2 regions of the Bacillus lumedeiriae genome follow, and region 1 is predicted to be linked to the other one. Evidence: riboswitches for the same ligand, from Rfam matches in the RefSeq annotation. Region 1 holds a riboswitch; the other holds the start of a gene.
What was found. A riboswitch is a leader RNA that binds a small molecule or an ion and turns the genes downstream of it on or off. The one in region 1 is predicted to bind S-adenosylmethionine.
Positions count from the first base shown of each region.

Region 2: linked by a shared signal. The riboswitch ahead of QYG89_RS10775 (bifunctional homocysteine S-methyltransferase/methylenetetrahydrofolate reductase) and the one ahead of QYG89_RS09795 (methylthioribulose 1-phosphate dehydratase) in region 1 are both predicted to bind S-adenosylmethionine.

Region 1 covers NZ_JAUIYO010000006.1:39,539-43,076, reverse strand. The annotation lists gene QYG89_RS09800 (2,3-diketo-5-methylthiopentyl-1-phosphate enolase) at 1-1,150, shown strand, start outside; SAM riboswitch class I at 1,173-1,276, shown strand; gene QYG89_RS09795 (methylthioribulose 1-phosphate dehydratase) at 1,340-1,978, shown strand; gene QYG89_RS09790 (VOC family protein) at 2,003-2,386, shown strand; gene mtnK (S-methyl-5-thioribose kinase) at 2,478-3,538, shown strand, end outside.
Region 2 covers NZ_JAUIYO010000007.1:67,927-71,464, forward strand. The annotation lists gene metH (methionine synthase) at 1-119, opposite strand, end outside; gene QYG89_RS10775 (bifunctional homocysteine S-methyltransferase/methylenetetrahydrofolate reductase) at 97-1,962, opposite strand; SAM riboswitch class I at 2,055-2,166, opposite strand; gene QYG89_RS10780 (EamA family transporter) at 2,314-3,219, shown strand; gene mreBH (rod-share determining protein MreBH) at 3,390-3,538, opposite strand, start outside.

The DNA of each region.
Region 1 (3,538 bases):
AAGACAAAAAGCTGAACAGTATGCGCTAGGGCTTACAGTCGGTTCTTGGACAGACATTCCGCATCTTGAACAAGAACAATTAAAGAAAAATAAAGGTGAAGTCGTATCAGTGGAAAAAGGAGAAGTAAAGGACACGGTAAAAATTTATTATCCATCTGCTAACTTCTCGGCAGATCTTCCGGCTATTTTGACGACTGTATATGGAAAGCTTTCTTTTTTTGAGGGCTATGAACTGGTTGATTTAACGTTCGATGACGAGCTGCTTGCAAAATTCCCAGGACCACGTTTCGGGGTAAAAGGCATTCGTGAGCAATTGAATATTCGCAATCGTCCGTTATTAATGGCTATTTTTAAAGGAGTGATGGGAAGAGATCTCTCTTTCTTCTCTGCTCAATTAGAAGAGCTTTTAGCAGGCGGCATCGATCTGATTAAAGATGATGAGATTTTATTTGAGAACGACTTAACTCCGTTTAATAAACGGATTACGACAGCGAAAGAGATCATTGATCGCCATTATGAAAACACAGGACAGCGTGCTTTATATGCGGTCAATTTGTCAGGAAGAACGAATGAGCTTCATGAGAAAGCGGAGCGGGCACGAGAATTAGGGGCTAATGCTTTATTGTTTAATGTTCATGCATACGGGCTGGACGCTCTTCAAACGTTGCGTGAAAACGACAATATTGGCTTGCCAATTGTGGCGCATTCTGCGTTATCAGGTGTTCTTTCTGGACAGCCGGGCGGCGGCTACTCTTATTCCTTAATGGTAGGGAAATTAACGCGTCTAACAGGCGGTGATTTCTCACTGTTCCCGAGTCCATATGGAAATGTAGCCATTTCATCATCTGATGCATTGGCGATTAATCATGCACTTGTAGAAGACAGTCCATTTGAACAAGCATTTGGTGTTCCTTCTGCAGGGATCCATCCAGGAATGGTTCCGCAGCTAATGAAAAACTTTGGAGACAATCTTGTTGTGAATGCAGGAGGCGGAATCTTTGGGCATCCAGATGGTCCGATACAAGGTACGCAGGCATTCCGTGCAGCGATTGACGCAACTGTTAATCAAATCTCTTTAGAGGAAGCGGCAAAAACGTCAGAACCTTTAAAGCGCGCGATTGAAGAATGGGGCGTTCTCGCCACTTCATAAGCAGTATGAACTTAATAAAAAACTCTTATCAAGAGCAGGCGGAGGGACGAGCCCTAAGATGCCCGGCAACCGACTCGTTTAGAGCACGGTGCTAATTCTCACAGCAGACACGTTGGAAGATAAGAAGTTGTTTTTTCGGAAACCTCTTCTTACAGAAGAGGTTTTTTCTAATGAAAGGGATGAAAAAAGATGAGTGTACTCGTAACTCGTGTGAATGAGCTTGCAGAGATCAAAGATGAGCTGGCGGCAAGAGACTGGTTTATGGGAACGAGCGGGAATTTAGCGATCAAAGTTCAGAATGATCCGCTTCAGTTTCTTGTGACTGCCAGCGGAAAAGATAAACGTAAAAAAACGAATGAAGATTTCCTGATAGTCGATAGTGAGGGAAAGCCTGTCGGCGAAACGAATGTCAAGCCGTCTGCAGAGACGATTCTTCATTGTGAAATTTATCAGAGGTCGAATGCCGGCTGCAGCCTCCATGTTCATACGGTAGCTAATAACGTCATTTCAGAGCTATATGGTGACGATGGTAAAGTGGTATTTAAGGGGCAAGAGCTTATTAAAGCATTTGACCGCTGGGAAGAAGGAGCGGAGTGGGAAATTCCAATTATTTATAACCACGCTCATATTCCAACCTTAGCATCCGCTATGATTCCTTTTATAAATGAAGACAAGGGAGCAGTTTTGATTCGCAATCATGGCATTACTGTTTGGGGAAGAGACGGTTTCGAGGCGAAAAAGGTTCTCGAAGCGTGTGAATTTTTATTTCAGTATCAGCTGACACTTCTTCAAGCGAAAGCGAATCTCTCTATTCTTAACGAGAGTTAATGATTAAAAAGGGAGGCGGAGAAAATGATTAAAAGAATTGAACACGTAGGTATTATGGTAAGGGATTTGGAAAAATCGATCTCGTTTTACACAGACATTATCGGATTTCGTCTCCTTGGCCGATTAGATCATCCAAATGGACAAGTGAAGATCGCTTTTATTGGTACAGATGATTCATCGGGCACGCAAATTGAATTGTTAGAAGGTTATAATGATTCGCTCCCAGTTGAAGGGAAAGTCCATCACCTTGCGTTAAAGGTGGAAGGAATTGAGCGTGAAATTAATAGATTGAAAGAGGCTGGTGTCCGCTTGATCGATAGAGAAATAACGACACTTCCAAACGGCTCCCGCTATTTCTTTTTTGAAGGACCAGACGGGGAATGGCTTGAGCTTTTTGAAACAGTCTAATAGTTATTGCAAGAGGAGAGAATCAAACATTTACTCTAGAATTTGCCTATTATAGACAGGGATAAGGGAGGCGACTCATTTGAAAGACTTTATGACAGCTTATTTTACAATGAATGAAGAAGATGTAGTGGAGTATGCTCAAAGCAAACTTGATATTTTTCCTGAGGGAGCGGATTTAGAATGCCGTGAAATTGGAGACGGCAATTTAAATTACGTATTCAAGGTCGTCGACCGTCATAGGGGTCAATCTATTATTATTAAGCAGGCGGGACCAGTCGCTCGGATTTCAGATGCCTTTAAGGTGTCCCCGGACCGAAACCGCATTGAAAGCGAAATTTTGACGCTTCAGGGAGAGCTGGCACCTGGCTTCGTGCCAAAAGTATATGCTTACGATCCAGTAATGAATTGCTGCGTCATGGATGACTTATCTGATCATGAAATTATGCGTTCGGCGCTGTTGCAGCATAAAAAGTTCCCATTGTTCACTGATCATATTACGACGTTTCTCGTTCGTACATTGCTGCTTACATCGGATGTCGTGTTGGATCATAAAGAGAAAAAAGGACTTGTGCAGCAATTTACGAACCCTGAGCTTTGTGAAATTACGGAAGACTTGGTGTATACAGAACCGTTTTATGATTGTGAGCAGAATGACGTTTTTGAAGGAACGAAATCGTTTGTGCGCGAAGTGATTTGGAACGATGAGGCCCTTCGATTAGAAACGGCTAAGCTAAAGTTTGATTTTATGACGAAAGCTCAGTCATTGCTTCACGGTGATCTTCATACAGGTTCCATTTTTATAAAAGAAGATTCTACTAAAATTATTGATCCCGAGTTTGCTTTTTATGGGCCGGCAGGCTATGACATTGGGAATGTCGTGGCAAATTTAATCTTCGCTTATATGAATGCCAGCTGTACTATTGAAGAGACAGAGGTTAGAGAAGATTATTTACGGTATTTAGAAGAAACGATCGCTGGAGTGATTCAATTATTTTCGGAGAAGTTTTTGCAAACCTGGGATGAAAAAGTGACTGAACAGACAGCTTCTTTCCCTGGATTTAAACAATGGTATTTAGATTCAATTCTTGAAGATACCGCGGCTGTTGCCGGACTTGAGCTGTGCCGGAGAGTCATTGGCATTGCGCATGTAAA
Region 2 (3,538 bases), on a different contig from region 1:
TCTTCGCCGCCGAAATCATCCTCTGTTAAATCGGCTTGCTGAAGCATCGTGCCCATTGCACCATCTAAGAAAAGAATACGTTTTTCCAGCTCTTGTTCAATTGGATATTGTTTGGACATGAGTGATCCCTCTTTCATTCTTTTTTCTATCCAGCTCTTCGATGTAATGGATCAATTCAATCGACATTTCATAGCGCATAAATGGTGTAATAATGTATATGCCGTTAAACAGCTCTGCGGCTGTATCGATTAATTCTTTTGCAATTCTAACTCCTTCAAGTGCCGATGCCTCTTTATCATGTTCGTATGCTTTCATTCTAGCAAGTGTTTCGTCTGACAGTTTAATGCCTGGCACTTCATGATGAAGAAATTCAGCATTTCGTGAACTTGTTAATGGCATAATGCCAAGAAAGATTGGAGTCGGCAAGTGTTTCGTTGCTTCATATACTTCAATAATCTTTTCTTTCGTAAAGACCGGCTGCGTAATAAAATAATCGGCCCCGCATTCAATTTTCTTCTCAAGGCGTTTAACAGCCCGGTCAAGTACACGAACATTTGGATTAAACGCGGCTGCCACTGAGAAGTTGGCTTTTTGCTTGAATGGCTTTCCGGAAAAAGAAATTCCTTCATTCAGCTGTTTAATCAATTGGATGAGTTCCATACTTGAAACATCATATACAGAAGTAGCGCCAGGAAAGTCGCCGACTTTTGTTGGATCACCCGTAATAGCGAGTATATCATGAAGCCCAAGTGCATGCAGTCCCATTAAGTGGGATTGTAATCCAATCAGATTGCGGTCCCGACACGTGATATGAACGAGAGGACGAATGTGATGCTTCATTTTAAGTATAGATCCCATCGCCAAGTTACTGACACGTGGAGAAGCGAGTGAATTATCAGCCATTGTAATCGCGGCTATTCCTGCTTCATGCAAGGCCTTAGCTCCTTCGATGTAAGTGGTCGTATCCAAGTGCTTCGGTGTATCCAGTTCAACAATAATCGTCCGTTCTTTTTTTACTTGTTCGCTTAGCGGAGGCACAATAGGCGGAATGGATTCTTTAATCGTAATTGGCTTTTTAGGGATGACTTTCTTCTCCGTAATAGGTGCAAGACCAGCAAGTGCTTTTTTCGCTGCTTCAATGTGTTTTGGTGTCGTACCGCAGCAGCCGCCGATGAGACGGACACCTGCATTCCGAAGGCGGACAGCTGCTTGGCCAAAGTAATCGGCTTCTGATTCATAGACAATCCGTCCATCTTCTACATCAAGCAGGCTGGCGTTTGGATAAGCGGATAAAAAAGCCTTTTCTGGGAGCGTTACTTCTTCAAATGCCTGAATGGTATGATAAGGGCCGAGGCGGCAGTTTACGCCGACAATGTCTGCTCCAAGCGCTTCTAGCTGTTTCAATGCATGATTTAATGAAAGTCCATTTTGCAAAATACCAGGTTCATGCATAGATACTTGAGTAATCACCGGCAAATCGGTCATCTTGCGAATGAATTGTAAAATAGTCGTTAATTCTTCAAAATCGTAGTATGTTTCAAATAAGAGACCGTCTGGATCTTCTGACAAAATGGCCTCTGCTTGCTGCCGAATCGCTTCTTCGATATCAGGAAGAGGTGCGCTGCTTTTGCCAATACCGCGAATGCCGCCAATGGTGCCGAGAACGAATCGCTGTTCTGGTGCCGCTGCTTTCTTGGCAATGCGTACCGCTGCTTTATTTAATTCCAGTGCGCGGTCTTCCAGTCCGTATCTTGCAAGCTTTATAGCGTTGGCACTGTACGTATTTGTTTGAATAATATCAGCGCCTGCCTTGATATATTCACGATGAATCTTTTCAATAATTTCCGGTTTTTCTACATTGAGTTCCTCATAGCAAAAATCAATGCCATAAGAATAGAGAAGAGTGCCTATTGCACCATCAGCTGTCAATACTTCATTTTGCAGCCTGTCTAATAGCTTCATAGTGTCCGTCCTTTCCAACCACTTATTTCTAATCATAAGAAAAAGCCCCCTTAAACATAGCAAGAAGGCTTTACATCGTTAATGTTTGATCCTTCTTATCTTTCAAACTGATTCAGCAGTTTGCTGGATTTAGCACCTAGGCCCGCTAGCGGCTGGTTGCTGAAGCTTCACAGGGCCAGTACCCTCAGCTTCTCTTGATAAGAAATACGTTACTATTCACTTAATCTGATAATTGAACATATCATATCCCTTTAGCAGGAATTAGTCAATAGAAAATTTAGAATAATTTAAATAGGATTGTCGAATAGTGTTGGGCAGGATATACTGGCTTTAAATAAAGGAGGATTAAGATTGAATCAGTTTCGGTATTCTTTATTTATTTTAATAGGGGCAAGCAGTTATGGCTTTCAAGCTTCTATTGTTAAGCTGATGACGAATGCCGGCTATGAGGCGGCTCATGCGGCTAGTTCTCAATACCTTTTCGGACTGCTGCTGCTGTTCATTCCATTTATCTTAACAAAACGTGTGAAGGTAAATGGCAAACAGACTTTGTCCCTGTTTGGTGTCGGCATTTTATTAAGCTTAACAGGAGTATTTTATGCTATTAGTATACAGGAGCTGTCTGCTTCAGTAGCCATCGTTTTGCTTTTCCAATTTACCTGGATTGGAGTTCTCATTGAATCTATTTATTTAAGAACTTTTCCTTCTCATCTAAAGATCATTTCAATTATTCTTTTATGGGTAGGTACACCATTCGCTGCTGGTGTGTCCCCTGAAGGGCTAGGATTGTTAAACAATACAAAAGGTCTTGTGTATGGTTTTCTTGCTGCCTTGATGTTTGCATTGTACCTCTTCTTTAGCGGCAAAGCAGGAAAAGGGGTGCCAACGATTCAAAGAAGCTTCATCATCGCTATTAGCGGATTGCTCACTACTTTTCTATTTATATCGCCTGCTTTTATCGTCGATGGCACGATCACGGACGGTTTGTGGAAATATGGCTGGCCGATCGGATTGTTTGGCGTATTTGTGCCTGTTGTTTTCTTTGCATTAGGTACACCGCATGTCGATTCAGGGATAGCGGCCATTCTTGGTGCTGCGGAATTACCAGCGGCAATGATTGGAGCGATGCTCATTGTTGGAGAACAATTGACACTCGGGCAGGCAGCCGGGATTGTACTAATCTTAATCGGTATTGGTGTTCCGCAATGGCGTTCGAGGAAAAATGTGGATTCAAAGAAGTTTTCTAGCAGTTGTTAATGATTTTCCAAGGAAATGAAAGAGGTTGACTCAGAAGGGTCTGTTCCTGCTTTCAATAGACTATATATTATAGAAGTTACTCCTTCGAATATACAGTCTGTTGTTAGTGTGGGAGCAGACTCTTTCATTTTGAGTCAACCTTTTTGGCAGAAATAAAATACAAAAGACGGTTAGTTGGTTACTTTTTGCAAAATTTTCATGACGTGCAGCGAGCGTCCAGTACCAATCGCAACAGATTCCAATGGATTAGGAGCAAGGTGAACGGGTACGATAATGACCTCGCTCAGCCATTCCTGTATGCCGTTTAACAGAGCGCCGC